DNA from 3 places in the Delftia sp. WSY_10 genome. Region 1 is predicted to be linked to each of the others. Evidence: predicted binding sites of a transcription regulator. Region 1 holds the regulator's gene; each other region holds the start of a gene.
What was found. The regulator FNR, encoded in region 1, switches genes on or off when oxygen is low (the NO sensors DNR and NnrR bind a similar motif). The targets are predictions, from matches to a motif close to TTGATNNNNATCAA.
Positions count from the first base shown of each region.

Region 2: the regulator FNR is predicted to act here: its motif matches at 8,027-8,040, upstream of ACF8ML_RS24155 (type IV pili methyl-accepting chemotaxis transducer N-terminal domain-containing protein).
Region 3: the regulator FNR is predicted to act here: its motif matches at 3,206-3,219, upstream of ACF8ML_RS27800 (FeoA family protein).

Region 1 is NZ_JBICKY010000015.1:346,233-356,688, reverse strand. It holds gene ACF8ML_RS08050 (cation-translocating P-type ATPase) at 1-1,160, shown strand, start outside; gene ccoS (cbb3-type cytochrome oxidase assembly protein CcoS) at 1,163-1,300, shown strand; gene ccoN (cytochrome-c oxidase, cbb3-type subunit I) at 1,364-2,800, shown strand; gene ccoO (cytochrome-c oxidase, cbb3-type subunit II) at 2,820-3,452, shown strand; gene ACF8ML_RS08030 (cbb3-type cytochrome c oxidase subunit 3) at 3,464-3,601, shown strand; gene ccoP (cytochrome-c oxidase, cbb3-type subunit III) at 3,629-4,546, shown strand; gene ccoG (cytochrome c oxidase accessory protein CcoG) at 4,624-6,078, shown strand; gene ACF8ML_RS08015 (FixH family protein) at 6,136-6,450, shown strand; gene ACF8ML_RS08010 (hypothetical protein) at 6,632-6,919, shown strand; gene fnr (fumarate/nitrate reduction transcriptional regulator Fnr) at 7,001-7,720, opposite strand; gene hemN (oxygen-independent coproporphyrinogen III oxidase) at 7,882-9,264, shown strand; gene ACF8ML_RS07995 (sulfite exporter TauE/SafE family protein) at 9,270-9,995, shown strand; gene ACF8ML_RS07990 (HD-GYP domain-containing protein) at 10,169-10,456, shown strand, end outside.
Region 2 is NZ_JBICKY010000056.1:321,007-331,462, forward strand. It holds gene ACF8ML_RS24120 (hypothetical protein) at 1-320, opposite strand, end outside; gene ACF8ML_RS24125 (hypothetical protein) at 440-1,462, shown strand; gene ACF8ML_RS24130 (FAD-linked oxidase C-terminal domain-containing protein) at 1,550-3,061, opposite strand; gene ACF8ML_RS24135 (LysR substrate-binding domain-containing protein) at 3,204-4,127, opposite strand; gene purU (formyltetrahydrofolate deformylase) at 4,147-4,995, opposite strand; gene ACF8ML_RS24145 (bifunctional diguanylate cyclase/phosphodiesterase) at 5,069-7,024, shown strand; gene ACF8ML_RS24150 (ChaN family lipoprotein) at 7,028-7,912, opposite strand; gene ACF8ML_RS24155 (type IV pili methyl-accepting chemotaxis transducer N-terminal domain-containing protein) at 8,074-9,972, shown strand; gene ACF8ML_RS24160 (response regulator) at 10,001-10,456, shown strand, end outside.
Region 3 is NZ_JBICKY010000057.1:413,542-423,997, reverse strand. It holds gene ACF8ML_RS27820 (amino acid aminotransferase) at 1-588, opposite strand, end outside; gene ACF8ML_RS27815 (amino acid permease) at 664-2,103, opposite strand; gene ACF8ML_RS27810 (Lrp/AsnC family transcriptional regulator) at 2,242-2,712, shown strand; gene ACF8ML_RS27805 (YkgJ family cysteine cluster protein) at 2,737-3,057, opposite strand; gene ACF8ML_RS27800 (FeoA family protein) at 3,253-3,609, shown strand; gene ACF8ML_RS27795 (ferrous iron transporter B) at 3,606-5,549, shown strand; gene ACF8ML_RS27790 (hypothetical protein) at 5,564-5,758, shown strand; gene ACF8ML_RS27785 (YkgJ family cysteine cluster protein) at 5,809-6,156, opposite strand; gene ACF8ML_RS27780 (hypothetical protein) at 6,251-6,469, opposite strand; gene argF (ornithine carbamoyltransferase) at 6,511-7,443, opposite strand; gene ACF8ML_RS27770 (aspartate aminotransferase family protein) at 7,454-8,650, opposite strand; gene ACF8ML_RS27765 (DUF3579 domain-containing protein) at 9,000-9,317, shown strand; gene rpsT (30S ribosomal protein S20) at 9,553-9,852, opposite strand; gene murJ (murein biosynthesis integral membrane protein MurJ) at 10,034-10,456, shown strand, end outside.

The DNA of each region.
Region 1 (10,456 bases):
GCAAGGCCATGATGGTGGCCGTGGCCGTGCTCATCGTCACCTGCCCCTGCGCGCTGTCGCTGGCCACGCCCGTGGCCATGCTCACGGCCGCCGGCACGCTGGCGCGCAGCGGCGTGCTGGTGCGCAACCTGCAGGGCCTGGAAGCGCTGGCCGCCGTGGACACCCTGGTGTTCGACAAGACCGGCACGCTCACACGCGACGGCCTGGCGCTGTCCTCGTTCGAGCCTGCGCGCGGCGAGGATGCCGACGAGGTGCTGGCGCTGGCGGCGCTGCTGGCGCGCCAGTCCATGCACCCGGCCTCGCGCGCCATCGCGCAGGCTGGCGCCCATGCCGCGACGCACTGGAAGCTGGACACCATGCAGGAAGTGGCAGGCCTGGGCCTGGACGCCTGGGTGCAGGGCCCGGGCGGACGCCGCCATCTGCGCCTGGGATCGGCCCTGCATGCGGGCGTGGCGGGCGAGCAGCCCGTGCAGGGCGTGTTGCTGGCCGAGCAGACCGAACAGGGCTGGCATACGCTGGCGCGCTTTGTACTCAGCGAGGACGTGCGGCCCGAGGCCGCCGCCGTCGTGCAGGCGCTCGGGAAGCAGGGCATCGCCGTGATGCTGCTGTCCGGCGACCGCGAGGACGCCGCACGCGCCATGGCGGCGCGCGTGGGCATCACCCAGGCCCACGGCGGCTGCAGCCCGCAGGACAAGCTGGAGCGGCTGCAGCAGGCGCAGGCAGCCGGCCACCATGTGGCCATGGTGGGCGACGGCCTCAACGACGGCCCAGTTTTAGCTGGAGCGCATGTCTCTTTTGCTTTTGGTAGAGCAGTGCCGCTGGCACAATCGCGCGCAGATTTCGTTGTTCTGGGCGACAGCCTGGAACTGGTGCTCCAGGCATGTCTGTTGTCGCGCCGCACACTGCAGGTGGTGCGCCAGAACATGGCCTGGGCTGCCGCTTACAACGCGGTGTCGATTCCACTGGCCCTGGCGGGCTTCATGCCTGCCTGGGTGGCCGGCCTGGGAATGGCACTGAGTTCGCTGCTGGTGGTGCTCAACGCCGCGCGCCTTGCGCGCAGCCTTCCACTGGCCTTGACGAATCACACGGGCACGCCTGCTGCGCCCGCAGCGTCCGTCACCATGCCGACGGGCTCCACCGCAACGGTGGGGAGGTTCTGACTATGGACATTCTCTATTTACTGATCCCGCTGTCGGTGGTGCTTGTGCTCGCCATCCTCGCGGCCCTGTGGTGGGCCGTCTATCGCGGGCAATTCGAGAGCGTGGAACAAGAGGGCGAACGCATTCTTCGGGACGATTGACGTGGGTCAACACGCCCGACAGCGAAGAAAGTAACACTTTGATAGCAATCTAAGGGGTGCACGATGGATAGTTCAAATAACAACGCTGTCTATTACGACGATACCGTCGTAAGGCAGTTCTCTATCATGGCCGTCGTCTGGGGAGTGGTGGGCATGGCTGTCGGGGTGTTGATCGCCTCGCAGCTGGCCTGGCCGGAACTCAACTTCGGCATTCCATGGCTGAGCTACGGACGCCTGCGTCCGCTGCACACGAACGCCGTGATCTTTGCCTTTGGCGGATCGGCGCTGTTCGCAACCAGCTACTACGTGGTGCAGCGCACCTGCCAGACGCGGCTGTTCATGCCCAAGCTGGCCAGCCTGACCTTCTGGGGCTGGCAGATCGTCATTCTCGCCGCCGCGATCAGCCTGCCGCTGGGCTACACCCAGGGCAAGGAGTACGCCGAGCTGGAGTGGCCGATCGACCTGCTGATCGCCGTGACCTGGGTCTCGTATGCCATCGTGTTCTTCGGAACCATCGGCATCCGCAAGGTCCGTCACATCTATGTGGCCAACTGGTTCTTCGGCGCCTTCATCATCGCCGTGGCGCTGCTGCACATCGTCAACAGCGCGGCCATTCCGGCCGGCTGGATGAAGAGCTACTCGGCCTACGCCGGCGTGCAGGACGCCATGGTGCAGTGGTGGTACGGCCATAACGCCGTGGGCTTCTTCCTGACCGCAGGCTTCCTGGGCATGATGTATTACTTCATTCCCAAGCAGGCTGGCCGTCCGGTCTACAGCTACCGCCTGTCCATCGTCCACTTCTGGGCGCTGATCTTCACCTACATGTGGGCGGGTCCTCACCACCTGCACTACACCGCGCTGCCCGACTGGACGCAGTCCGTGGGCATGGTGTTCTCGCTGATCCTGCTGGCTCCCAGCTGGGGCGGCATGATCAACGGCGTGATGACGCTGTCGGGCGCATGGCACAAGCTGCGCGACGACCCCATCCTGCGCTTCCTGATCGTGTCGCTGTCGTTCTACGGCATGTCCACGTTCGAGGGTCCGATGATGTCCATCAAGACCGTCAACGCGCTGTCGCACTACACGGACTGGACCGTGGGCCACGTTCACTCGGGCGCCCTGGGCTGGGTGGGCCTGATCACCATGGGCTCGCTGTACTACCTGATCCCGCGCCTGTTCGGCAAGACCAAGATGCACTCGGTGGGCGCCATCGAGCTGCACTTCTGGATGGCCACCATCGGCATCGTGCTGTACATCGCCGCGATGTGGATCGCCGGTGTGATGCAGGGCCTGATGTGGCGCGCCGTCAATCCCGATGGCACGCTGACCTACACCTTCGTCGAAAGCGTCAAGGCCAGCTATCCGTTCTACGTGATCCGCGTGGCCGGTGGCCTGCTGTACCTGGGCGGCATGCTGGTCATGCTGTGGAACACCTGGAAGACCGCGATCTCCGGCCGTTCCGTGAAGGTGGCCGTGCCTGCCGTCGTGGCCCACGCCTGAGCGTCTAGGAGCATTACTCATGTCCGATCACAACCATAGCGCTCCCAAGAGCTTTTCCCACGAGAAGGTGGAAACCAACAATTTCCTGCTGATCGTGCTGACCCTGCTGGTGGTCGCCGTCGGCGGCCTGGTGGAAATCGTTCCGCTGTTCTTCCAGAAGTCGACCACGGAAGCGGTGGCGGGCCTCAAGCCCTACACGCCGCTGCAGCTGATGGGCCGCGACGTCTATCTGCGCGAGGGCTGCTACAACTGCCACTCGCAGATGATCCGCCCCTTCCGCGCCGAGACCATGCGCTACGGCCACTACTCGGTGGCGGGCGAGTTCGTCTACGACCACCCCTTCCAATGGGGTTCCAAGCGCACGGGTCCCGACCTGCACCGCGTGGGCGGCAAGTACAGCGACGAATGGCACCGCATCCACCTGAACAACCCGCGCGACGTGGTGCCCGAGTCCAACATGCCTGCCTACTCCTGGCTGGAGAAGAACAAGGTGGATGACACCGTGGTCGCCCAGCACATGAGCGCGCTGCGCAAGGTGGGCGTGCCCTACAGCGACGAGGAAATCAGCGGCGCCGCCGAGCAGGTCAAGGGCAAGACGGAAATGGACGCCGTCATCGCCTACCTGCAGGTGCTGGGCCGTTCGGTCAAGTAAAGGAGAGCGACATGGACATCACCACCATGCGCATCGTGGCCACGCTGGCCTCTCTGGCCTGCTTCATCGGTATCTGGTGGTGGGCGTTCGCCCGCCGCAACCAGGCCCGTTTCGAAGAGGCCGCCCAGCTGCCGTTCGAGCAAGACTGAGTCCCTCCACCAGAACGAGAACTTCCCATGAGCGATTTCGTAAACAACTTCTGGTCGATCTATGTCACGGCGATCACGCTGGGCGGCATCATCGGCTGCCTGCTGCTGCTGTATCTCACCGCACGCAAGAAGGTGGTCCCCTCGGCCGACAACACCACGGGCCACGTCTGGGACGAGGACCTGCGCGAGCTGAACAACCCCATGCCCAAGTGGTGGATGTGGCTGTTCATCATCACCTCGGTGTTCGGCTTCGCCTACCTGGCGGCCTATCCGGGCCTGGGCTCGTTCGCGGGCAAGCTGGGCTGGACGCAGCTGGGCGCCTATGAAAACGAGATGGCCAAGGCCCGCGCGGACCTGGAGCCGCTGTACGCCAAGTTCACGAGCATGAGCACCGAAGACATGGCCAAGGACCCCCAGGCCATGGCCATCGGCGAGCGCCTGTTCATGAACAACTGCGCGCAGTGCCACGGCTCGGATGCACGCGGCGGCAAGAGCTTCCCCAACCTGACCGATGGCGACTGGCTGCATGGCGGCACGCCCGACAAGATCAGGGAAACCATCACGGCGGGCCGCATCGGCATCATGCCGCCCATGGCCGCTGCCGTCGGCACGCCCGATGATGTGCGCAACCTCTCGCACTATGTGCTGAGCCTGTCGGGCAGCCCGCACGACTCGCTCAAGGCTTCGCTGGGCAAGTCCAAGTTCACGGCCTGCGCCGCCTGCCATGGCATGGACGGCAAGGGCAACCAGGCCCTGGGCGCGCCCAACCTGACCGATGACATCTGGCTGCACGGCTGGGGCGAGGCCGCCATCACGGCCATGATCAACAACGGCAAGCACAACGAGATGCCTGCCCAGAAGGACAAGCTGACCGAGGCGCAGATCGCGGTGCTTGCCTCCTATGTCTGGGGCATGTCGCACAAAGACGGCGCAGTCCGTCAATAAGGACAGGGGGCGGCGCTGCGGCGCCGCCTTTTTGCCTTTTGAGTTTTCAGATATTCCAAAAAACCAAGGAACCCACCATGAAGCCCGAGAACGGGGATGATGCCGGGAAGCCTCCCCGCAAAGTCATTCCGATCACGCCTGCCGACCCGGACCCGGGCCAGCTGGTGTCGATGTTCGAGTCCGAGAAGAAGGTCTACCCGCGCTCCATCAGCGGTGTCTTCGCACGCTGGCGATGGGCTCTGGTATTTCTCACCCAACTGGTTTTCTATGGCCTGCCCTGGCTGGAATGGGGGCAGCGCCAGATGGTGCTGTTCGACCTGGGTGCGCGGCGCTTTTACCTGTTCGGGCTGGTGCTGTACCCGCAGGATTTCATCTACCTGGCGGGCCTGCTGATCATTTCGGCGCTGGCGCTGTTCCTGTTCACGGCCGTGGCCGGTCGCCTGTGGTGCGGCTTTTCCTGCCCGCAGACGGTCTACACCGAAATCTTCATGTGGGTGGAGCGCAAGGTCGAGGGCGACCGCAGTGCGCGCATGCGCCTGGACAAGAACGGCTGGACCTTTGAAAAGCTCTGGAAGAAGTCGCTCAAGCAGTTGCTGTGGATTGCCATTGCCCTGTGGACCGGCTTCACCTTCGTGGGCTACTTCGTGCCCATCCGCGAGCTGGGCGGCGAGCTGCTGGCGCTGCAGGGCAGCTGGCAGGTCTTCTGGGTGCTGTTCTACGGCTTCGCCACCTATGGCAACGCCGGCTACATGCGCGAGCAGGTCTGCAAGTACATGTGCCCCTATGCGCGCTTTCAGAGCGCCATGTTCGACCGCGACACCATGATCGTCAGCTACGACACGGGCCGGGGCGAGCCGCGCGCGCCGCGCACCAAGAAGGTGGACTACAAGGCCCAGGGCCTGGGCGACTGCATCGACTGCAAGATGTGCGTGCAGGTCTGCCCCGTGGGCATCGACATCCGCAACGGCCTGCAGTACGAATGCATAGGCTGCGGTCTGTGCATAGACGCCTGCAATTCCATCATGGACAAGATGGAGTATCCGCGCGGCCTCATCCGGCTGACCACGCAGAACGCCATGGCCGGCATGTGGCGGCGGGCCCAGGTGCTGCGCCGCATCTTCCGTCCGCGCGTACTGGTCTACTCGGCCGTGCTGATCGGCCTGAGCATGGCCATGATCGTGAGCCTGGCGCTGCGCCAGTCGGTCAAGGTCGACGTGATACGCGACCGGGCGTCGCTGTCGCGCATCGTCGCGGGCGGCAAGCTGGAAAATGTCTACCGCCTGCAGATCATGAATGCCACCGAGCAGGCCCAGCGCTACCGCATCAGCGCCCATGGCCTCGACGGGCTGGAGTTGGCGTCCGAGCAGGAGGTCGAGGTCGGCCCTGCCGAGACGCGCGGCATTGCGGCGCGGCTGCAGATTCCCTACGGTTCCGCCGAGCCGGGCTCGCACACCGTATTCTTCGATATCGATGCCGTGCATTCAGGCGCGGGACGCGCGTCCGAAAAGGCCGTCTTCCTGGTGCCCCGGTGATATGTCTGGCCGGCGCCGCCCAGGCTGCGCCGGCTGTTTGAAAGAAAGAGGTTATCCATGTCTTCCAGTCCCGCAGTCTCCGCGCCCGCCACGGCCCCTTCGCATCCGGACGCCGGCAAGCCCTGGTGGAAGTTCGCCCATGTCTGGCTCGTGGTGGCCGGCCCGGCCGCCGTCGTGGTGGCCGGCGTGGTCACGGCCGTCATTGCGATCAATGGCGCCGATCCCGTGATCGATCCTGACTATTACCGCAATGGCATCACCATCAACGAGCGTGCCGATGGCGTGCGCGAAGTGCCCAAGAGCCTGGCGCCCGCGGTCACCGGCCGCAACCACGCGGCCACGCCCGCGCAGGACCATCCCACGGACCGCTGAACGCAGGAAAATGCCGTGCACAAGGCCGCAGTCACGGCCTTTTTGCATGGTGGATGGCATCTCCAGCATGCGCGAGGGCCAAGGGTTTCCTACAGGCAGTGCAGGGTGCGCAGGGCTTGGCACGGTGCGAGGGCGGCGCGCACAATGAAAGCCACCCCTCGACAGCTCAAGGAGATCGCTGATGTTGGCCCAACGCTGGATGTGGATTGCCTGGCCGGCCTTTCTGGCCGCCGCCGTGATGGAGATGCTGGTATTCGCCTTCGTGGACCCGCTGGAGCTGCACTGGCTCGGCGACCTGGGCTGGTCGCGGCAGGGAATCTACACGCTGGCCTTCTTCGCCTTCTGGGGCGTGACCATGCTGTCCAGCCTCATGACCACCATGCTGGGACGCTCCACGCACGATCTCAACGACGGCGTGGTCTCCGAGCCGGACCCAAATCTGGCCATGCAGGGCCTGGGGCGCGATTGAACCTGCGTGCACTGCAATGGCAATGAACAAGGCCCGCGATCGCGGGCCCTGTTCATTGCCGGGGGGCGGGGCCTTGCGGCCTCACTGGCACTGCTGGCTGTTGACGATGCGCTTGAGCGCGTCCGTGTCCAGGATGCGCAGATGGCGCTGGCGCACCTCGATGATGTTTTCCTCGGCAAACTTCGAGAAGGTGCGGCTCACCGTCTCCAGCTTCAGGCCCAGGTAGCTGCCGATTTCCTCGCGTGTCATGCGCAGCACCAGTTCCGACTTGGAAAAGCCCCGGGCGTGAAGGCGCTGTACCAGGTTGAGCACGAAGGCGGCCAGCCGCTCCTCGGCACGCATGCTGCCCAGCAGCAGCATCACGCCATGCTCGCGCACGATCTCGCGGCTCATGACCTTGTGCACATGGTTTTGCAGGGCCGTGACCTCGCGCGACAGGTCCTCCAGCTTGTCGAAGGGCATGACGCAGACCTCGGCGTCTTCCAGCGCGACCGCATCGCAGGTGTGGTGGTCGTTGACGATGCCATCCAGGCCGATGATCTCGCCGGCCATCTGAAAGCCCGTGACCTGGTCGCGCCCGTCCTCGGTGGCCACGCAGGTCTTGAAGAAGCCCGTGCGGATGGCGTACAGCGAGGTGAAGGACTCACCGTTGCGAAACAGCAGGCCGCCGCGCTTGACCTTGCGGCGCGTGGCCACGATGTCGTCGATGCGCTGCATCTGCTCGGCATCCAGGCCCATGGGCATGCACAGCTCGCGCAGGTTGCAATTGGAACAGGATGCTTTGATGGTCTGAAGGTTCATGGAGTAAACATCAGCGGCGCAGCAGTGCGCCGGCGGTGACCTCGTGGATGGCGATGAGTTGGATCAAATTGTCGCAGCACTGCCGCGAACAACTCTTGATATGAGTCAAGGACGCGACCAATGGGCTGCGGCACAGTGGACGACATTAGAGGAAAAAACCCATGACCGCTGTCACCCCAGAGCTGCTGCGTCGCTTCGACGTACCGGGGCCCCGATACACCTCGTTCCCCACGGCCGATCGTTTCGTGGAGGCTTTCGGTGCTGAAGACTATATCCTGGCACTTGAGCACCGCAAATCGAGTACCGCAGCGCGGGCCATGCCTTTGTCGCTGTATGTGCATGTGCCGTTCTGCGAGTCGCTGTGCTACTACTGCGCCTGCAACAAGATCGTGACGCGCCACCACGATCGCGCTGCCGTCTACCTGGACTACCTGGCGCGCGAGATGGCCTTGCACACGGCCCATTGCGGCAAGGGCCAGGCCGTCAGCCAGCTGCACCTGGGCGGCGGCACGCCCACCTTCTTCTCGGACGATGAGCTGCGCACGCTGATGGCCCTGCTGCGCGAGCATTTCAAGCTGGAGCCGGGCGGCGAATACTCCATCGAGGTCGATCCGCGCACCGTCAGCGTCGAACGCCTGGCCGTGCTCAAGGAGCTGGGCTTCAACCGCCTGAGCTTCGGCGTGCAGGACTTCGACGAACAGGTGCAGATCGCCGTGCACCGCGTGCAGCCGGCCGAGCAGGTGTTCGCGCTGGTGGCGGCCGCACGGCAGCTGGGCTTTGCCTCCATCAACGTGGACCTGATCTACGGCCTGCCCAAGCAGACGCCCGAGTCCTTCGAGCGCACGCTGGCCCAGGTCAATGCGCTGCGGCCCGACCGCATCGCGCTCTATGCCTATGCCCACCTGCCCGAGCGCTTCAAGCCGCAGCGGCGCATCGCGGCCGGGGACCTGCCCCAGGGCGCCGACAAGCTGGCCATGCTCTCGCGCTCCATCGCGGCCTTCATGGACGGCGGCTATGTCTACGTGGGCATGGACCACTTCGCCTTGCCCGAGGACGCGCTGGCCGTGGCCAAGCGCCAGGGCCGGCTGCATCGCAACTTCCAGGGCTACAGCACCCAGCCCGACTGCGACCTGATTGCGCTGGGCGTGTCGGCCATCGGCAAGGTGGGGGCCAGCTACAGCCAGAACGCCAAGACGCTGGAGGAGTACTACGACGCCATCGACGCCGGCCACCTGCCCGTGGTGCGCGGCCTGGCACTGTCGCGCGATGATCTGGTGCGGCGCGCCGTCATCATGGCCATCATGTGCCAGGGCGCCGTGCTGTTCGAGCCCATGGAGCAGGCCTGGCTGCTGGGCTTTCGCGAGTACTTCGCCCCCGAGCTGGCGGCGCTTCAGGACCTGCAGGCCAAGGGGCTGGTGCAGATCAGCGACGAGGGATTCCAGGTCACGCCCATGGGCTGGTACTTCGTGCGTGGCGTGGCCATGCTGTTTGACCGATATCTGCAGGCCGACAAGAACCGGGCGCGGTTTTCGAGGATCATCTAGGCCCCATGCTGTTGTCGCTGCTCTGGACCGCTTTGATCATGGGGCTCGTCGGCGGGCCCCATTGCCTTGCCATGTGCGCCGCGCCCTGCGGCGTGGTCACGGGCGGGGCGGGGCAGGGCACGGTACAGGGTGGTGGGCAGGTGGTCGCCGTCCATGGACTGCAAAGCCGGCTGTGGCTGCGCACGGCGCTGTTCCATAGCGGGCGGCTGGCCGGCTATGCCAGCCTGGGCGCTGCCTCGGCGCTGGCCATGGAAAGCCTGTCCTGGCTCACCAGCCAGACCACGGCGCTGCAGCCGTTCTGGACGCTGACCCATGTCGCCGTGATGGCCTGGGGCCTGGCCATGATGGTGCAGGCCCGCCAGCCCGCCTGGCTGGAGTCTGCGGGCCGCGCCGCCTGGCGGCGCGTGCAGCCCTGGGTGTCCGCCCCTGGCGGCACGCTGGCGGCGGGCTATGCCTGGGCGCTCATGCCCTGCGGACTGCTGTATTCGGCCGTGCTGGTCGCCGCGCTCAGCGGTGGCCCCTTGCAGGGCGCATCGGCCATGGCGGCCTTTGGCGTGGGCAGCGGGCTGTGGCTGGTGGCCGGCCCCTGGCTGTGGCGGCTGGGCCGCCAGCGCCTGAACGGCCTGCGTGCCGAATGGGGCACGCGGCTGGCCGGCCTGATGCTGGTGGGCGTGGCCGTGTGGGCGCTGTGGATGGACCTGATCTACAAGCCCAGTCTCTGGTGCCGATGAACAACAGCGGGGGACAGACTTGGTCCTGAGGGTCGCGGATTGCCTGCAAGGCCCTCAGAACTGGAGATAATGCCCGAATCATCGGCTTACATTTGCCGATTCCTTCAGCCTCGGGGCCGTTGCCGCGCGTGAACCATTCCGTCCTCATCGATATCCGAGACCTCCGTCCGGGCATGTTTGTCCAGCTCGATGTTGGATGGCTGAACCATCCCTTTCCGGTCAGCAGCTTCAAGATCACCTCCAGCGCACAGATCCAGACCCTGAAATCCCTGGGCCTGGAGGCGGTGCGCTGCGTTCCGCACAAAAGCGACGCCTGGCCGGCCGAGGTGCGCACTCCGCCGCCGCAGCCGCTGCCCGCTGTGGCGGCCGCCGCAGCCGAACCCGCCGAGGAACCTGCACCCGCAGCGCCGCTGCTGCTGTCCGTGCCCAACTGGCGTGGCCGGCTGGAGGACTGCAATGCG
Region 2 (10,456 bases), on a different contig from region 1:
TAGATCTTGAACAGCTCGTTGTCCTCGTAGCCCAGGCCGGCGGACCAGCTGCCCTTGGGCTCACGCACCTCGCGCGCCGGCTGCGGCGCGCGCAGGAACTCCTCCAGCGGCACCTGCAGCCAGTCGGCCAGCGCAGCAAGTTTCTTGGTGTTGGGCATGGTCTTGCCCAGCAGCCACAGACGCACGCCGTGCTGCGACATGGGCTTGCCCCAGAAGCGTGTGTTGAATTCGCGCTCCAGCACCGAGGGCTTGGCTTCATAGCCACGGGCCTCCAGGGAATCACGTAATTTCTGCGCAAACCGCTGCTTCGCATCCTGCATGCGGGCACGCTATGGGATAAGTCTGATTGTGCAGTGAGTATTGTGAAAAATCACATATCCGATGTGATTGATAGTTAACATCAAAGACTCAACCAGAAATCACAAGCACAGGAGGGCCCATGCGCTGGCAACGAGTGTGGCTGCTGCCTGCGGGCCTGGCCCTGCTGCTGGGCGGTTGCGGCGGTGACGATGGCGAGGTGCTGACCGTGCGGGCTGCGCCCTGGGGCGCCGCCTCGGGCGTGTCGATAGGGCAGGTGCTGCAGGACAGGTCGGCCTGCGCGCGCAGCAGCTGGCGCAGCGTGGGAGACGGCAGCGGCGGGCGCATCGTCGAGTACGCCTGCGAGCGCGCAGGCGTGCGCGACTACCTGCAGGCCAGTCTGCGCCAGGAGGTCGGGCCACTGCAGCGCGCCGCCGAAAGCGAACAGGCCCGGTTCGAGGCGCGGTTGCGTGGCGAATGGCGTGAGCTGCTCGTGCTGGAGCGGCAGCGGCAGGAGATGCTGCGGCGCCACGCGCAGGAGGCGCAAAGGGATGCCGACCACAGGCAGCGGCACCTGGAGGATCTGCGTGTGCTGGGGGACATGAAGGAGTGCGGCAGCTTCCGTCCGCAAAGCCTCAGTGCCGAGGCCGCGCCGCAGCGCCTGGTGCTGGCAGCCCAGGCCTGTGCGCAGGCCGGGCGCGCGGCCGGGCATGTCTATGCGCGCGAGCGGGAGCGGACGCTGGTGCGGCTGCGCGCGGCCCTGCCGCGCTACGACGAGGCCCGGTTGGGCCGCGAGGCGGCCTTGCAGGCGATGGACCGCACCCTGGAGCAGCAGGAGGCGGCGCTGCGCCGGCTGGAGGAAGACCGCCCCGAGGCGGGCGAGCGCATACGCCGCTCATTGGCCGCGCGCATGGAGGCCATGCGCCTGCGGCTGGGCCAGGTGGGCCGCGTGCGCGAGCTCACGCGCTGGAGCGTGGCCGGCGCACGCGTGGCCTACCTGGACACGGCCCTGGCCATGGAGTGCGGCGTGCGCACGCTGACCGAAGCCATGCCGCTGGACACCCTGGTCGAAGACCTGGGCGAGGGCCAGGCCGTGCCCCGCCAGGGAGGCGCATTGGCCCGGGCGCTTGACGGACTGTGGGCGCGCTGCCTGCAGCAGCCCTGAGGGCGGGAAGGACTGCACGGCGCCTGTTGCACGTCGCACGGCGCCGGTTGCACCGCGCCCGTTGCACCACGCCGGTTGCACCACGCCTCAGAATCTCGGCAGGTCCGGGTGTGAGATCTGGCCGCCGCGCACCAGCATCTTTCCGTATTCGGCACAGCGGTTGAGCGTGGGAATCACCTTGCCGGGGTTGAGCAGGGCCTGCGGGTCGAAGGCGGCCTTGAGCGCGAACATCTGGTCGTTCTCGGCCGTGGTGAACTGGGTGCACATGGAGTTGAGCTTTTCCACGCCCACGCCATGCTCGCCCGTGACCGTACCGCCCATGGCCACGCTGGTCTCCAGGATGTCGGCGCCGAACAGCTCGCAGCGGTGCAGCTCGTCGGGGTCGTTGGCATCGAACAGGATCAGCGGGTGCAGGTTGCCGTCGCCCGCGTGGAAGACGTTGGCGCAGCGCAGGCCGTATTTCTTTTCCATCTCCTGGATGGCCAGCAGGATGTCGGCCAGGCGCTTGCGCGGGATGGTGGAGTCCATGCACATGTAGTCGGGGCTGATGCGCCCGCTGGCGGGAAAGGCGTTCTTGCGCCCGCTCCAGAAGCGCAGGCGCTCGGCCTCGCTTTCGCTCACCGTGATGGCCGTGGCCCCGGCGCCGCGCAGCACCTCGCTCATGTGGGCGATCTCTTCCTCGACTTCCTCGGGCGTGCCGTCGCTCTCGCACAGCAGGATGGCCTCGGCCGTGAGGTCGTAGCCGGCCTTGACGAAGTCCTCGACGGCGGCCGTCATGGGCTTGTCCATCATCTCCAGCCCGGCCGGGATGATGCCGGCCGCGATCACGGCGGCCACGGCGTCGCCGGCCTTGCGCACGTCGTCGAAGCTGGCCATGATGCAGCGCGCCAGCTGGGGCTTGGGGATCAGGCGCACGGTGACTTCGGTGGTCACGGCCAGCATGCCTTCGCTGCCGACCAGGATGGCCAGCAGGTCGAAGCCCGGCGTGTCCAGCGCCGTGGAGCCGAACTCCACCGGCTCGCCCTCCACCGTGAAGCCGCGCACCTTCAGCACGTTGTGTACGGTCAGCCCGTACTTGAGGCAGTGCACGCCGCCCGAGTTCTCGGCCACGTTGCCGCCGATGGTGCAGGCGATCTGGCTGCTGGGATCGGGCGCGTAGTACAGGCCGAAGGGCGCGGCAGCCTCGCTGATGGCCAGGTTGCGCACGCCGCACTGCACCACGGCCGTGCGGCTGGCGGCATCGACCTGGAGGATCTTGTTGAACTTGGCCAGCGACAGCGTCACGCCCATGGGATGGGGCAGGGCGCCGCCCGACAGCCCGGTGCCTGCGCCGCGTGCGATCACGGGCACCTGGATGGCGTGGCAGGCGCGCAGCACGGCCTGGACCTGGGCCTCGGTCTCGGGCAGGCAGACCACCAGGGGGCGCTGGCGGTAGGCCGTGAGTCCGTCGCATTCATAGGGGGTGGTGTCCTCGGCGTTCCACAGCAGGGCATGCGCGGGCACATGGCGGGCCAGCGCGGCCACGACCTCGGCCTGGCGCCGTGCGCGTTCGGAGGCCGTGGGCTGCTGGTGGGCGGCATCGGCGGCGGCCGACGCCATGGCGCCGGGGGCAGGGCTGGCTGGGGAGCTGGCGGAAGTCATGGGGCCTGACTTTAGGCGATGCCGCCGTCTTTGTGCAGCGGGACTGCGCTGATGTTTATTGCAACGGCGCGTGAAATCCGCGAATTCCGTTGTGGGCGCCTCAGCAGGCCATCGCCCTCTTCAACCATTCAGCAAAGGCCGCGCATTCCCAGCGGTCCATGGTGCCGGTGCGCCAGCACAGGTAGTGGGCATGGGGGCTGGCCGTGTCCATGTCGAACAGGCGCACCAGGGTGCCGTTGTCCATCCAGGGTGCGCCCAGCTTGTGGCGCACCAGGGCAATGCCCATGCCGGCCGAGGCCGCGTCGCACATCAGGCCGATGTCGTTGAACTGCGAGCCCTCGTGCGGCTCGGGCCAGTCCAGGCCGGTGGCGCCGAACCAGGTGCGCCAGGGCTCCAGCGGGCTGCGCAGCAGGGGCATGCCTTCCAGGTCCTGGGGCTGCTCGAAGGGGCCATGCTCGCGGATGAAGGCCGGCGAGGCCAGCGGCGTGACCACGTCGCGCGCCAGTTCGATGTGCTCCACGTCGGCGTAGTGGCCGGGGCCGAAGCGCACCATCAGGTCGGCATCCTCGGCCACCACGTCCAGCAGCGGGATGGAGACCTGCAGGGCGATGTCGATCTCGGGATAGGTTTCCGTGAACTGGCGCAGGCGCGGGATCAGGATCACGCGCGCAAAGGTGGGCGTGACCGCCAGCTTGAGCCTGCGGCGGCCCGGCGCCGTCACCTCGCCCGGAAAGCGCTGCAGCGCGCCCAGGCCCTCGCGCACGTGGGACAGGTAGGCGCTGCCTTCGGTGGTGAGCGAAAAGTCCGAGCGGCCGAACAGCCGCGTGCCCAGGATCTGCTCGAGCTGGCGCACGCGGTGGCTGACGGCGCTGGGCGTGACGCACAGCTCCTCGGCCGTCTGCGTCACGCTGCGCAGCCGCGCCAGCGCCTCGAAAGTGAGCAGGCACTGTATGGGCGGGATGCGGCGGGCGCCGCTGCCGGGCGGGGCAAAGCCGCTGCCGGCGGCAAGGGTCACGTTCGCCATGGGCGGCCGGGAGCCGGCTTCAGCGGAAGACCACGGTCTTGTGGCCGTTGAGGATGACGCGGTGCTCGCTGTGCCACTTGACGGCGCGGGCCAGCACCTGGCTCTCGGTGTCGCGGCCGCGGGCCGTGAGGTCTTCCACGGTGTCGGTGTGGTCGGCGCGGGCCACGTCCTGCTCGATGATCGGGCCTTCGTCCAGGTCGGCCGTCACATAGTGGGCCGTGGCGCCGATCAGCTTCACGCCGCGGTCATGGGCCTGGTAGTAGGGCTTGGCGCCCTTGAAGCTGGGCAGGAAGCTGTGGTGGATGTTGATCGCGCGGCCGGCCAGCTTGGTGCACAGGTCGTTGGACAGCACCTGCATGTAGCGCGCCAGCACCACGAGTTCGGCGCCTTCGGCCTCGATGATCTCGAACTGTTTTGCCTCGGCCTGGGCCTTGGTGGCAGCCGTGACGGGGATGTGGTGGAAGGGAATGTTGTAGCTGGCCGCCAGCTGGTAGAACTCGCGGTGGTTGCTGATGATGGCGCGGATGTCCACCGGCAGCAGGCCACTCTTCCAGCGAAACAGCAGGTCGTTGAGGCAGTGGCCTTCCTTGCTGACCATGAGCACGGTCTTCATGGCTTCGGCCTTGGTGTGCAGGCGCCACTTCATCTGGTACTGGCCGCCCAGGTCGGCCAGGGCCGCCCTCAGAGCCGCGGGATCGCAGCCGTTGCAGGCAAATTGCACGCGCATGAAGAACAGTCCGGTGGCCGGGTCGTTATACTGCGCGGCCTCTTCGATGTTGCCGCCTTGCTCGAGCAGGAAGCCCGAGACGGCATGTACCAGACCGAGCCGGTCGGGGCACGAAAGGGTAAGAATATAGGCTTGGGTCATAGCGGCGCAATTGTCGCAGCATGCACACGACCCTGCGCAAGTCACACGTTCTGGGAACGTTCTGAGGAATCACATGCAAGATCAGGGAGAGCAGCCCCGAATACCGCTCTGGGGCGCATTGACCCTGTATGTGTGCGCAGGTCTGCTGTGGCTCTGGGGCGTGGAATGGCTGCTGGCGCACCTGCAGATACCGCCCGGGCCGGCAGCGCAGCGGCGCATGCTGTCCTCGGTGGCCCTGGTGCTGGTCACGGCCGTGGGCGGCGGCTGGCTGCTGTGGCGCATGCGCCGTGGAGAGCGCACCGCCCATGCCGCGATGGCCGCCGGGCGGGAGGCCGACGAACGCCAGCGCCTGGCCGCCGCCGTGGTGGACAACACCATGGAGGGCGTGGTCGTCACCGATGCGCGCAGCCGCATCCTCTCGGTCAACAGCGCCTTCACGCGGCTGCTGGGCTATACCGAGCAGGAGATGCTGGGCAAGACCCCGCGCATGTTCAAGTCCGGCCGCCACGACAAGGCCTTCTACGAGGCCATGTGGGACAGCATGCAGGCCACGGGCCACTGGCAGGGCGAAATCTGGAACCGCCGCAAGAACGGCGAGGTCTTTCCCGAGCGCATGTCGCTCAGCGCCGTCAAGGACGCACAGGGCAAGGTCACGCACTACGTGTGCATGTTCACCGACATCTCGGCCGAGAAGGCGCGCGAGGCCCAGCTCGAATTCCTGGCCCACCGCGACATGCTCACCGGCCTGCCCAACAGCGTGCGCTTCACAGCGCTGCTGGAAGACGCCGTGGCCGAGGCGGCCGCCGAGCAGGGCACGCTGGCCGTGATGCTGCTGAACATCGATCGCTTCAAGGACGTCAACGACAGCTACGGCCACGCCATCGGCGACCAGGTGCTGCGCCACATCGCCGCCCGTGTGCACGATTCCCTGGGCCCCCAGGACCTCATAGGTCGCATGGCCGGTGACGAACTGGCCGTGCTGTGCAAGGGCATGAGCGAGCGCGGCGACGCCATCGCCCGCGCACGGCAACTGATCGCGGCGGCCGGCCAGCCCTGGAGCTCGCCGGACGGCCTGTCCGTCATGGCCGGCGTCAGCGTGGGCATCTGCATGTACCCCTCCCACGCCGGCAATGCCCAGGACCTGCTGCAGGGCGCGCATGCGGCCGTCTACGGCGCCAAGTCGCGCAGCGGCCGTGCCTGGTGCTTCTTCGAGGAAGACATGACCTCGGCCGCGCGCGAGCGCCTGGCCATGGAGGCACGGCTGCGGCAGGCCATAGACCTGGGCCACCTGCGCCTGTACTTCCAGCCCCAGATCGACCTGGCCACGGGCCGCCTGGTGGGCGCCGAGGCCCTGGTGCGCTGGCTGGACCCGGACGAGGGCCTCATCTCCCCGGCCCGCTTCATCCCTGTGGCCGAAAGCTCGGGCGTCATCGGCGCGCTGGGCCTGTGGGTGCTGCGCGAGGCCTGCGCCCAGGGCCAGCGCTGGCGCGATCAGGGCCTGCCCGAGATGACCATCGCGGTCAATGTCTCGCTGCACCAGTTCCTGCTGACCGACATCGCCGGTGCCACCGCCGACGCGCTGGCCGCCACGGGCTTCGCCCCGCACTGCCTGGAGCTGGAGATCACCGAAAGCGCCCTGGCCGAGCGCCCCGAGGAGGCCCTGGCCGTCATGCGCCGCCTGCGCGCCCAGGGCCTGCGGCTGGCCATCGACGACTTCGGCACCGGTTATTCCTCGCTGGCCCACCTCAAGCGCTTCCCGCTGGACCTGCTCAAGATCGACCAGGGCTTCATCCGCGACATCCCGCACAGCGCCGACGACATGGCCATCAGCGGGTCGGTGATCGCGCTGGGGCATGCCATGGGGCTGAAGGTGCTGGCCGAGGGCGTGGAGACGGCCGAGCAGCTGGCGTTCCTGCGCGGCAAGGGGTGCGACTTCTTCCAGGGCTATCTGTGCAGCAAGCCCATGCCTGCGCAGGCGTTCGGCGAGTGGGTCTCGGGCAACGAGGGGATGTGGGCCGTGCAGGGGTGAAGCTCAGTCCACCCGACCCGCATCCGCCCGCGGTGCCGGCGGGTTCCTGAACTTCTCGCGCAGCTCTGCGCAGTGATCCTTGGCCGGCAAGGCGTCCGTCTTCTGCAGCCAGTCCACATCGGATTCGTGCGCCACCGATGTCTCGCCTGCCTGCGCCACGGCCACTTTGGCTGCTGCGGACTCCGGCAGCCAGGTCGGGATGCCCACCCCGCGCAGGACATGGCCCCGCCCGGCCACCAGCACCACGGTCTTGCCAGGCCTGATCGCCGCCTTGGCCACCTCGGCCATGCTGGCATCGCGGGCCAGCTGGATGCGGGCCATGGGCGGCAGCTGTGTGTCGGGCAGCAGGCCGCAGTGGCCTTCGCGGATGGCGTCGAGCTGGCGCTGCCAGCCCTCGGGCGGCAGGTGGGTGTCCAGGTTCTCGTTGCGCATGGCCTGCTTCATGTCGGCGCGCGGCAGGTTGCCGCCCAGCACGGGCACGCCTGCGCGCACGGCGGCCATGACCACGCCGCGGTAGCGCGGCCAGGGCCAGGCCGCGTCCTGCCATTGCAGGGCCTGCTGCACCGCGTCCTCGGATGCATCGCGCGCCAGGCTGGCCGTGGAGCCCGTGCGCGGCGCCATCTCGATCACCAGCGCGGCCAGGCGCTCCTGTTTTGCCAACTGCTCCACCGTGGCCTGCTGCCAGGCCTGGTGGGCGACCGCATCGTGCTGCTCGCCCAGCAGCACGATGGGCGCGTCTGACCAGCGCTGCAACTGCTGCGTCCAGTCCCGCGCCGGGGCGGAGGAGCTGGCGCAGCCGGCAAGGGCTGCCGCCAGCCATGCGGCCGCTGCCAGGCCGGCAAGGCGCGGGGTGCGGATGAAGGGGCGGGGGATGGAGCGGACTTGCATGGCCCCATGCTAAACACTGGCCTTGCCCGGGGCCCCCATAGGCCCTGTGGGCATTGGGGGCAGTTGAAAGGATCCTAGGAATCGGGGCGGGGGCACGGCGCAAACGGGTGACGCTTGATTCAGGTCAAGACGCGCAAATGCGCCGTGGCTACAGTGCGACCATGCATGGCAAGCCCTCGCTTTCGACCAAGCTGCTGCTCATGGGCGCGGCCTGCCTGCTGGCGGCCGTGGCATCGATCGGCTTCACGCTGTGGGTGGCCTGGCAGCTGGAGGGCGGCGCGGCCGCCGTGAACGAGGCCGGGCGGCTGCGCATGAGCATGGTGCGCATGGCCATGGCGCGCCAGAACGAGGCGCCAGCGCAGTGGCAGGCGCGCGCGCAGCAGTTCGACGCCAGCCTGGACCTGCTGCGCAGCGGCGACATGTCGCGGCCGCTGTTCGTGCCCTGGAGCGATGCGGTCAGCGCGCGCTACGAGCGCATACGCGGCGACTGGAGTGCGCTGCGCACGCAGTGGCAGGCCGAGGACCATGTCGATGCGCAGGCCATCATGGGCAGCGCCGATGCCTTCGTGCGCGAGGTGGACGGCTTTGTCGAAGCCATCGAAGACCGGCTCTCGCGCTGGACGGCCATCCTGCACCTGTTTCAGATGTGTCTGATGGCGCTGGCCATCATCGCGGCCGTGAGTTTCATGGCCACCAGCTACTGGCTGGTGCTGCATCCCGTGGGCCAGCTGCGCTCGGCGCTGGAGCGCATGCGGCGCGGACACCTGGACACGCGCATGAGCGTGGAGGTGGACGACGAGTTCGGCCAGCTGGCGGCCGGCTTCAACCTCATGGCCCAGTCGCTGCAAAGCTCGCACGCCGAACTGGAGGACAAGGTGCGCGAGAAGACCGCCAGCCTCAACGTGCAGCACCAGCAGCTGCAGGCGCTGTACGCGGTCAGCGTGCAGGCCTCCGAGGCGGCCAGCCTCCAGGCCCTGGCCGAAGGGTTCGTGCGCCAGATCCGTGTGGCAGCCCAGGCCGATGCGGCCACGGTGCGCTGGTCCGACGAGGCCAACGAGCGCTACGTGCTGCTGGCCGGCGACGGCCTGCCCCAGTCCATGTCGGTGCAGGAGCACTGCCTGCACACGGGCGCCTGCCTGTGCGGCCAGCCGCGCGAGCAGGCGCGGCTGCGCGTGATCCCCATCACGCCGTCCAGCGACCTGCAGCTGCCGCACTGCCGCGAGGCCGGCTTCGAGACCGTGGTCAGCATCCCCGTGCAACTGCAGCAGCGCCTGCTGGGCGAGGTCAACCTGTTCTTTCGCTCCACCGTGGTGCTCACGGACGACATGCGCGACCTGCTGTCCGCCATGGCGCGCCACCTGGCCAGCGCCATGGAAAGCCTGCGCGCCACGGCGCTGGAGCGCGAGGCCGCCGTGGCCGAGGAGCGCGGCCTGATCGCGCGCGAGCTGCATGACTCCATTGCCCAGTCGCTGGCCTTTCTCAAGATACAGACCCAGCTGCTGCGCGACGCCGTGGCCAAGGGCCGCGACGAGGCGCGCGACCGCAGCCTGGGCGAGCTGGAAGTGGGCGTGCGCGAATGCTATGCCGACGTGCGCGAGCTGCTGGTGCATTTCCGCACGCGCACCAGCGCCGAGGACATCGAGGCCGCGCTGCGCGCCACGCTGTCCAAGTTCGAGCACCAGACGGGCATTGCCACCTCGCTGAGCATGTCGGGCCAGGGCCTGCCGCTGGCGCCCGACGTGCAGATCCAGGTGCTGCACATGGTGCAGGAGGCGCTGTCCAACGTGCGCAAGCACGCGGGTGCCAGGCATGTGGAGTTGCGCGTGGGGCGCCACCCCTGGCGCTTCGAAGTCTGCGACGACGGCTGCGGCTTCGTCCCCGCCGCCGTTGCGCCGGACTCGCTGCATGTGGGCCTGGGCATCATGCGCGAGCGCGCCCTGCTGGCGCAGGCGCTGGTCCATGTCCACTCCCGCCCCGGCGAGGGCACGCGCGTGCTGATCGAGCTGCCGCCGTCGGCCTCGGCCGGCGCGCCAGCGCAGGCCCTCCCCTCGAACGCGTGACACGCTCCCGCAAGAAAAAGACCGCCCCATGTCCTTCTCCAGCCCCATCTCCGTCTTCGTCATTGACGACCACACGCTGTTCCGCCGCGGCCTGATCGCCCTCATCGCCCAGGACGCAGGCCTGCGCGTGGTCGGCGAGGCCGGCGACGCGGGCGAGGCCCTGCGCCTGGTGCCCGCGCTGGCGCCCCAGGTCATCCTGCTGGACAACCACCTGCCGGGCGTGCTGGGCGTCGATGCCATCGCGGGCCTGCGGGCCGCATCGCCCGGCAGCCGCGTTGTCATGCTCACCGTGAGCGAGGACGGCCAGGACCTGGCGGCCGCGCTGCGCAACGGCGCGCAGGGCTATCTGCTCAAGACCATCGACGGCGACCTGCTGTCCGAAGCCCTGCGCCGCGCCGCGCGCGGCGAGCCCGTAGTCAGCCCCGAGATGATGGGCAAGCTGGTGGCCGCCTTCCAGTCCCAGGGCGCGCCCGAGCCCCAGGCG
Region 3 (10,456 bases), on a different contig from region 1:
TTGCTGCCACTGCTCGCGCGACAGGTCCACGCCCGTGGGGTTGTGGCAGCTGGCATGCAGCAGCACCACGCTGCCCGAGGGCAGTTCGCGTAGCGTCTGCAGCATGGCGTCGAAGCGCAGGCTGCCCGTGGCAGCGTCGTAGTAGGGATAGCTGTGGGTGCGCAGTCCCGCGCCCTGGAAGATGGCCAGGTGGTTGTCCCAGGTGGGATCGCTGAGCCAGACCTCGGCGCCGGGGAAATAGTGCTGGATGAAGTCCGCGCCCAGCTTGAGCGCGCCCGAGCCGCCCAGGGTCTGCACGGTGGCGATGCGCTGACTGCGCACGGCCTCATGACCGGCGCCGAACACCAGGTCCTGCACCAGCTGGCGGTAGGGAGCAATGCCTTCGATGGGCAGGTAGCCGCTGGGGCTTTGCTCGCGGGCCAGGGCATCGCCGGCCTGGCGCACGCAGTCCAGCACGGGCAGGCGGCCGGCCTCGTCGAAATACAGGCCGATGCTCAGGCTGACCTTGTCGGCGCGTGGGTCCTGCTGGAAGGCCTCCATCAGCGACAGGATGGGATCTCCGGGGTAGGGCGGGACGTGGCTGAACATCGAGGCGCGGGCGGTATCGAGGGGGGCAAGAGTCGTCATGTGTCTAAGGCAGAGAGAGAAACGGGAGGCCGGATGTCACCGGGCGGGAACCTGGGCTTGGGTGGATGTTGGGGTCTGGGTTGAGGTTGGGGTCTGAGGGGAGGGCTGGCCGGCCGGCCGGCGATACCAGATGGCGTAGACGGCGGCCAGCAGCAGCAAAAAGGGCAGGCCCGTGAGCACGGTCAGGCGGAATACGTCGGTGAACAGCGTGGACACCAGGGCGGCCAGCATCAGCGCCGCGCCCAGCAGCGTCAGCACCGGAAAGCCCCACATGCGAAAGGCCAGCGGCCGGTTGCCCTGGCGCACCCAGTGGATGCGGAAGAACAGGTGGGTCACGAAAATCATGAACCACGTGAACATGGCGCCGAACATGGCCACGGCCATCATCAGCATGAAGGACTGCTCGGGATTGATGATGTTGAACAGGGTGGCCACGGCAATGCCCAGGCACGACAGCAGCAGCGCCGGCAGCGGCACGCCGCGCGAGTTCACGCGGCCCAGCACGGCGGGCGCATGGCCGGCGCGCGAGAGGCTGAACATCATGCGGGTGGTGATGTACAGCTGGCTGTTCATGGCCGACAGGGCGGCCACCAGCACCACGAAATTGACCACGCTGGCCGCGCCGGGCAGGCCGATGATCTCCATCACCTTGACGAAGGGGCTGCCCTCCTTGCCGGCGGCCGACCACGGCACGATGGCCAGCATCAGCGCGATCGTGGCCAGGTAGAACACCACCAGGCGCACCATGGTGGAGCGGAAGGCGCTGGTGACGGCGCGCTGCGGGTCCTTGGCCTCGCCGGCGGCCACCGCGATCATCTCGATGCTCAGGTAGCTGAAGATGGCGATGATCACGCCCACCCAGGTCCCCCACAGGCCGTTGGGGAAGAAGCCGCCGTTGTTGACGTAGTTGGCAAAGCCCACGCCGTCCGGACGGGCGCCGAACACCACCCAGGCGCCGACCACGATGAAGGCCGCGATGGCGATGATCTTGATCATGGAGAAGCTGTACTCCACGGCGCCGAAGGCCTTGACGCTCATCATGTTCACGCCGATGAGCGCGCCCGAGAAGATCACCACCCAGGCCCAGCGCGGCACCTCGGGGAACCAGTAGCCCATGTACAGGCCCACGGCCGTCACCTCGGTGCCCACGGCCAGCACCACGCAGGCCCAGTAGGCATAGCGGACCATGAAGCCGGCCATCGGGCTGATGTAGTGCTCGGCATAGGCGCCGAACGAGCCCGAGGTCGGGTGGGCCACCGTCATCTCGGCCAGGCAGCCCATGAGCAGCAGCGAGATCACTGCGCCGATGGCATAGCTGATCAGCACGCTGGGCCCGGCAAAGCCGATGGCAAAGCCGCTGCCCAGGAACAGGCCGGTGCCGACGGCACCGCCGATGGCGATCATGGTCATCTGTCCGGCGGACAGCTGCTGTTTGAGTCCGGCTTCGCGCTGGACGATGTCTTCGAAGGCTGGCATGGGTTGTTGTCTCCGTTGCTGTGGGGGGCTTCGGAGGCGGATGCTATGGACGGCCTTCGCGGGGCGTTTAGTAGTTATCCCTAAATCGACTTGATCTTGGATAAGTTATTCTGTGAAACATGAATTCATAGGTGGTTTATGCCAATCGACATCGACAGAACGGACCGGCTGCTGATCCGCGCCCTGCAGGACAACGCGCGGCTGACCTCGGGTGAGCTGGCGCAGCGTGTGCATTTGTCGCAGTCACCGTCATGGCGGCGCATCAAGCGGCTGGAGGACGAGGGCGTGATCACCGGCTACCACGCCGCGCTGAGCCGGCGCGCCATAGGCTTTGGCGTGCTGGCCTTCGTGATGGTGGGCATAGACCACCAGAACGAGGAGTCCTCGCGCCATTTCCAGGAAGCGGTCTGCGCCATTCCCGAGGTCGTGATGTTCCATGGCATCTCGGGGCCGGAGGACTTCCTGCTGGTCGTCGTGGCGCGCGATCTCGACGCCTATTCCGATCTGCTGCTCAGCCGCCTGCACCGGCTGCCCGGCGTGCGCCAGGTGCACACGCATTTCTCGCTGCAGGAATTCAAGGGACAGTTGGCGGGGCTGCCGGTGGAATGACGGCTGGTGGCGCCTGGCAGGCTGCTAGAGCAGGCCGCTGTCCAGCGCCTGCATGCCATGGCGCACGCGCACGCGGTTGCAGGCATCGCTGCCGGCGGCGAACTCGCGGCAGGGCGAGGGGCGCCATTCATAGATGCCGCAATGGGCCTTCTCGCCCACCTTGCCGACCAGGGCCGCGCAGCGGGGACGCGCCCAGTCGGTTCCGCGCATGCGGCAGGTGTGGTCGGTGACTTCCTCGGCCAGCCCGGCTGGCACGCGGCCGCCCTGCGCCTGCGACTCGTGCACGGAAAAGTCCACGCGAAACGATGCGCAGCAGGCGCCGCAGCTCAGGCAGGGATGGGTCATGGCGTGGGGAGGGGAGTGCGCAAAGGCCGTGTCGGCGTCGGCCGCCATTGTGCCGCGCGCCGCTCGCCTGGGCCCGCCAGGGGGCAAAGCCGGGAACGCAAAACCCTGTCCCGCACTCCGATACCATGCGCGGTCCCGCCGCCCGGGTTCGATCAAAATCAAAATGAGAATAAAAATCAATTGATACAACACGCCATGCATTCGATGAACCCCGCGACGGACGCTGCGGCTCCGTCCACGCTGTCCGCGCCTCCCATGTCCTCCTCTGCTGCCGTTGCCGCCGTTGCTGCCACCACGGCCATCACCCTTGATGCCCTGCCCCGCCAGGTATCGGCGCGCGTGGTCGAGCTCCATGCCGCACGCGATGCCAGCGAGCAGGAACTGCTGCTGCGGCTCATGGAGATCGGCTTTCTGCCCGGCGAGCCCGTGCGCATCCTGGCCGCGGGCTTTCCGGGCGACGACCCGCTGGCCGTGCGCGTGGGCCAGACCACGTTCGCTTTGCGCCGCCATGAGGCGGCCCTGGTGCGCGTGGCGCCGGAGGCGGTGGCATGAGCGCGTCGTCCTCTCCCAAACTCATTCAGCCGCTGCAGCCTGCTCAGGGCGGCGGCGGCAGCGGTGATTCCGCACTGCGCCTGGCCTTGCTGGGCAACCCCAACTGCGGCAAGACGGCGCTGTTCAACCTGCTGACCGGCGCACGCCAGAAGGTGGCCAACTACGCGGGCGTGACCGTGGAGCGCAAGGAAGGCTGGCTGAGCACGGCCAGCGGCCGGCGCGTGCGCGTGCTGGACCTGCCGGGCACCTACAGCCTGCACGCGCACAGCGAGGATGAGCGCATCACGCGCGACATCGTCTCGGGTCGCCATGCGCGCGAGGCGCCGCCCGAACTGTTGGTCTGCGTCACCGACGCCACCCATCTGCGCCTGAACCTGCGCCTGGTGCTGGAGGCCCAGCGCCTGGGCCTGCCCATGCTGCTGGTGCTCAACATGAGCGACATGGCCAGGCGCCAGGGCATCGATATCGACCGCGAGGCGCTGTCACGCGCCCTGGGCATGCCCGTGCTGTCCACGGTGGGCGTGCGCCAGGACGGCGCGCGCGAACTGCTGCAATGGCTGGACGGCCCCGAAGCCCGCGCCCTGGCGGCGCCGCAGCTGCAGGCCCCGGCCCGCCCGGGCGATGCGCGCGAGCAGGTGCTGGCCCTGCACCAGCAGGTGGCCCGCATCATGGCCGACTGCGTCAAGGAGCCCGTGGTGGATACCCGGCGCGACGACCGTATCGACGCCGTGGTGCTGCACCCGCTGTGGGGCATGCTGCTGCTGGCGGCCACGCTGTTCCTGATGTTCCAGGCCGTGTTCAGCTGGGCGCAGCCGCTGATGGATGGTATCGAGGGCGGCGTTTCGGCCGTCTCGGCCCTGGTCAACGAGCACATGCCCGAAGGCGCGCTGCGCAGCCTGCTGGCCGATGGCGTGATCGCCGGCACGGGCGCCGTGCTGGTCTTCCTGCCGCAGATCCTGATCCTGTTCCTGTTTATCCTTGCACTCGAGGATTCGGGCTACCTGCCGCGTGCCGCCTTTTTGCTGGACCGCATCATGGGCAAGGTCGGCCTGTCGGGCCGCTCCTTCATTCCGCTGCTGTCCAGCTTCGCCTGCGCCGTGCCCGGCATCATGGCCACGCGCTCCATCACCAGCTGGCGCGACCGCCTGGTGACCATCATGATCGCGCCGCTGATGACCTGCTCGGCGCGCCTGCCGGTCTATGCGCTGCTGATCAGCGCCTTCATTCCCGAGCGCACGGTGGGCGGCATCTTCAACCTGCAGGGCCTGGTGCTGTTCGCGCTGTACGTGGCCGGCATCGCCAGTGCCATGGCCGTGGCCGGCGTGGCCAAGCTGGTGGGCCGCAGCGCCGGCCCCACGCCGCTGCTGATGGAGCTGCCCTCCTACCGCTGGCCCAGCCCGCGCAGCCTGGCCCTGGGCCTGTACGAGCGCGCCATGATCTTCCTGCGCCGCGTCGGCGGCATCATCCTGACCGTGAGCATCGTGCTGTGGTTCCTGGCCAGCTACCCGGCGCCGCCCGATGGCGTCACCGAAGCGGCCATCCGCTACAGCTTTGCAGGCCGCATCGGCGGCTGGCTGGAGGTGGTCCTGGCGCCGATCGGCTTCAACTGGCAGATCGCCATCGCCCTGGTGCCCGGCATGGCCGCGCGCGAAGTGGCCGTCAGTGCCATGGGCACGGTCTATGCGCTGTCCGCTGCCAGCGACGAGGCCATGGCCGAGCAGCTGGGGCCGCTGATCGCCCATACCTGGTCCCTGGCCACGGCGCTGTCGCTGCTGGCCTGGTTCGTGTTCGCGCCCCAGTGCATTTCCACGCTGGCGGCCGTGCGGCGCGAGACCAATGGCTGGCGCTATCCGCTGCTGATGACGGGCTACCTGTTCGCGCTGGCCTACCTGGCCAGCTTCATCACCTACCGCGTGGCCCTCGCGCTGGGCGCGGGCTGAGGAGGGCATTGAGCATGTGGCAAAACATCATCGTGGGCGTGATCGTGATGGTGGCGGCCGTGTCCCTGGTCTGGCGCTACCTGCCGGCGCGTTGGCGGCTGAAGGCCGGTCAGCTGCATCCGTCGCTGGCGCCCAAGGACGGGGGCGGCTGCGGCGGCTGCAGCGCCTGCGGCGGAGACAGCTGCGCACCGGACAGGCGCCAGCCATAGCGCCAGATCGGTCGCCAGGCCGGTCGCCGGGCCGCCGGCCGGTTGCACGCTCAGGCAGCGGCCAGCCAGATGCGGGCGCCGTCATCCAGCGCAGGCAGGCCATGCGCCAGGCGCGCAGCGTTGCAGCGGTCCGTGCCCATCTCGAATTCCCGGCAGGTCGATGAGCGCTGCTCGTAGATGCTGCATGCCACCTGTTCGCCGCAGCGGCCCGTGAGGGCCTTGCAGCGCACGGGGCGGCGCTCGGTGCCGTTCATGCGCCAGCGGTTGCCGTGGACCTCATGGGCCAGTTCATCGGGAACGGTGCCGCCCATGGAGCGCAGCTCGTAGACGGAAAATTCGACACGGAAGTGTTCGCAGCAGACGCCGCAGTTCAGGCAGGGATGCAGGGCTTCGGACATGGAAGTTCTTCTTCGGGAGACAGCAGGGCACGCACAGGCTTGCCGCGCCCGGTGCCCGGGGCGGCGCATAAGGCTGGGAAGAGGGGGTGCGGCCCTAGGTATGGCCCTGGAGGAACTTCAGATAGAAGGTGTGGATGCGCACGAACAGCGCACGCACCCGGGCCGCGAAATGCCGGCGCGGCCCGAAGAACGAGGGCACGCGCGTATGGCGTGCAATGTGCGGATGGCGCAATGCGCAGCCGCCCAACGGAAACACCGCCTGGGGGCGCTTGGCCTGCAGGCGGTGTCTGGAGTGTTCGTGGCTCAGGTGCATGGGTGTGAGGGAATGCGCCTGGGCCAAAGGAGTGGGCGTGATCAGCCCGGCTGGCGGCCCAGCAGCAGGTACTCCATCAGTGCCTTTTGCACATGCATCCGGTTCTCTGCCTCATCCCAGACCACGGACTGCGGCCCGTCGATGACCTCGGCCTGCACTTCCTCGCCACGGTGGGCGGGCAGGCAGTGCATGAACAGGGCGTCGGCACGCGCGGCGGCCATCATCTCGGCATCTACGCACCAGTCGGCGAAGGCCTTCTTGCGGGCCTCGTTCTCGGCCTCGTAGCCCATGCTGGTCCACACGTCGGTGGTCACCAGGTCGGCGCCCTTGCAGGCATCCAGCGGGTCCTTGAAGACCTTGTAGCAGCCCTCGCGCGGCGCCTTGCCGCCAAAGGCCAGCTTCTCGTCCACTTCGTAGCCGCCCGGCGTGCTGACGTGGACGGTGAAGCCCAGCAGGTCGGCAGCCTGCAGCCAGGTGTTGGCCATGTTGTTGCCGTCGCCGACCCAGGCGACGGTCTTGCCCTGGATCGAACCGCGGTGCTCGATGAAGGTGAAGATGTCGGCCAGGATCTGGCAGGGGTGGAACTCGTTGGTCAGGCCGTTGATGACGGGCACGCGCGAGTACTCGGCAAAGCGCACGATCTTGTCCTGGCCGTAGGTGCGGATCATCACCAGGTCGGTCATGCGGCTGATGACGCGCGCGCTGTCCTCGATGGGCTCGGCGCGGCCCAGTTGGCTGTCGCCCGTGGTCAGGTGGACCACCGAGCCGCCGAGCTGGTACATGCCGGCCTCGAAGCTCACGCGGGTGCGCGTGCTGGCCTTCTCGAAGATCATGGCCAGCGTGCGGTCGCTGAGCGTGTGGTGCTTTTCGTAGTTCTTGAACTTCTTCTTGATCAGGGCCGCGCGCTCGAGCACATAGGCGTACTCGTCGGCCGTGAAGTCGGAAAACTGCAGATAGTGCTTGATGGCAGTCATAGGCAGGTCCTCATTCGGACAGGAATTGCACGATCAGGGGCTTGAGCTTGGCGACCACTTCGTCGGCCTCGGCCTCGGTCATGATCAGCGGCGGCACCAGGCGCACCACGGTGTCGGCGGTCACGCTGAACAGCAGGCCGGCTTCGGCGCCACGGCCCAGCAGGGCGCCGCAGGGCTTGTTCAGCTCGATGCCGATGATCAGGCCCTGGCCGCGCACATCGACCACGCCCGTGACCTCGGCCAGCTCCTTTTGCAGCGTGGACTTCAGGCGGTCTCCCACCTTGGTGGCATGGGCCAGCAGGCCGTCTTCTTCCATGATGCGGATGGTTTCGATGCCCGCACGCATGGCCAGCGGATTGCCGCCGAAGGTGGAGCCGTGGTTGCCCGGCTGCAGCACGGTGGCCGCCTTGCCGTGGGCGACGACGGCGCCGATGGGCACGCCCGAGCCCAGGCCCTTGGCCAGGGTCATCACGTCGGGGACGATGCCGGCCCACTGGTGGGCGAACCACTTGCCCGTGCGGCCCATGCCTGCCTGGACTTCGTCGAACATCATCAGCCAGCCATTGGCATCGCACAGGGCGCGCACCTGCTGCATGTACTCGATGCGCATGGGGTGCAGGCCGCCTTCGCCCTGGATGGGCTCCATCATCACGGCAACCACGTCGGGGTTGCCGGCCGTGGCCTGCTGCAGCGCCTCGAAGTCATTGACCGGCACGCGCAGGAAGCCGTCGAGCAGCGGGCCGAAGCCGTCGCGCACCTTGGGGTTGCCCGTGGCCGTCATGGTGGCGATGGAGCGGCCGTGGAAGGCATGCTCGTAGACCACGATCACCGGCTTGGCGATGCCCTTGTCCACGCCGTACTTGCGCGCGATCTTGATGGCGGCCTCGTTGGCCTCCAGGCCCGTGCTGCAGAAGAAGACATTGGTCATCTTCGCGCGCTCGGTCAGCAGCTTGGCCAGCGTTTCCTGGCCGGGCACATGGTAGTAGTTGGAGGTGTGGATGAGCTTGGCCACCTGGTCCTGCAGCGCAGGCACCAGCTTGGGGTGGTTGTGGCCCAGCGTGTTCACTGCAATGCCGCCCAGCGCATCGAGGTACTGCTTGCCGTTGACGTCCCACACGCGGCAGCCCTGGCCTCGCTCCAGAGCGATCGGTACGCGGCCATAGGTGTTCATCACGTGGGGCGAGGCAGCCTCGATGAAAGCGGTCATTGCAAAAATCTCCTGAGCTGGAAAGTAAACGGCATCCGGGCGTTGCCGCCGCAGATGCCTGAAAAACAGCGAAGCCCGATTCTAGGGGCCGCGCAATGGCCTACCGTTGCGGTTTGCGCATCACAGCCATGCAATGAACCTACGCCACACTTGGTTAGTGCGCTGCACAACGGTCCAGCTCTTATATAAGAGATAAAATGCCTGCTTGGCCTGCCGGCAGCGATCCTGTCTGCGGGCTCTGACTTTTTTGAAGGACTTGCGCAAACAGGAAGTGGCAAGGTGCTGGGCCCCTTGGCAAGCCGCCTGTTTTGCTCCTTGTTGCACAAGTCGTATTTTGGTGCGCATCCTGATGGTCTCTCCCTCCAGCAAAGAACTGTTCATCCAGGGCATCACCCACGAAGGCAAGACTTTCCGGCCCAGCGACTGGGCCGAGCGGCTGGCAGGCGTCATGAGCCAGTTCCGCCCCGGTGGTGCCCAGCGCGGCAGCCACCTGAGCTACTCGCCCTGGTGTGTTCCCACAACGCTCAACGGCGTCAAGTGCGTGGTCGTGCATCGCGACCTGCGCGACTACGAGCCCATGGCCTGGGATTTCTGCCTGAATTTCGCCAAGGACAACAACCTGCAGGTTGCCGAAGCCTGCCTGATACCGGACGAGCCGGCCCGCTGAGGCCGGTTTCTTTTTTTGCGGGGCCGGTTCCCGCCCGATGTGAAGCGCGCCTGGGGTGCGTTTTTTTTCGGCTGCGCTTTGCTGGAGCCGGGCTTTTCCTTCGGTGCGATTGCCGATGGCGGCGCTTTTGTCCAGGCACAAAAAAACCGCCCGAAGGCGGTTTTCTCGTTCGCTGACAGCGCACCCGTTACAAACGGCAGATGGCCGGGACCATCCGTGCGGTTGCCTAAGTGGATTAGGCGGCGGGGGCTGCCAGGGCCTTGACCTTGGCGGACAGGCGGCTCTTGTCGCGAGCGGCCTTGTTCTTGTGGAAGATGCCCTTGTCGGCGATCGTGTCCAGAACGGATTGGGCTGCGGCAAACAGTTCGGTTGCCTTGGCCTTGTCGCCAGTCAGAACGGCCTTCTCGACCTTCTTGACGGCGGTGCGGTACTTGGAACGCAGCGAAGTGTTGGCTGCGTTGAGCTTGACGTCCTGGCGGGCGCGCTTGCGGCCGGATGCCAGGCGGGGGTTCTTCTTTACGGGCTTGGATGCCATGATATGTATTCCTAGTGTCTGAGGATGTTGTCGGCGAAGCGCGAGATTATAGCATGCAGTCCCTCCAGGGCCTGTGGGCCCCAGGCCGCGCAATCGGGCCTGTTGCAACGGAGTGCAAGAGCCGTCCGGCCCGCCCTGGCACGCAACTGCGGTGGCCGTGCCAGCGCATACACTCCCCACGGTGTCACTGTTCAAAGCCGCCTCCACCGTTTCCCTGCTGACGCTGGCCTCCCGTATCACCGGGCTGGTGCGCGATCTGCTCATGGCCTCCATGTTCGGAGCCAATGCGCTGACCGATGCGTTCAATGTCGCGTTCAGGATTCCCAATCTCTTCCGGCGGCTGTTCGCCGAAGGCGCCTTCAGCCAGGCCTTTGTGCCGGTGCTGGCCGCCAGCAAGGCCAAGGAGGGGGAGGAGGCCACGCGCAGGCTGATCTCCCATGTGGCCACGCTGCTGTTCTGGGTGCTGCTCGTGACCTGCGTGCTGGGCGTGGTCGGCGCGCCGCTGCTGGTCTGGCTGCTGGCCAGCGGCCTGCGCCAGTCGCCCGAAGGCTATGACGCAGCCGTGCTGATGACGCGCTGGATGTTCCCCTACATCGGCTTCATG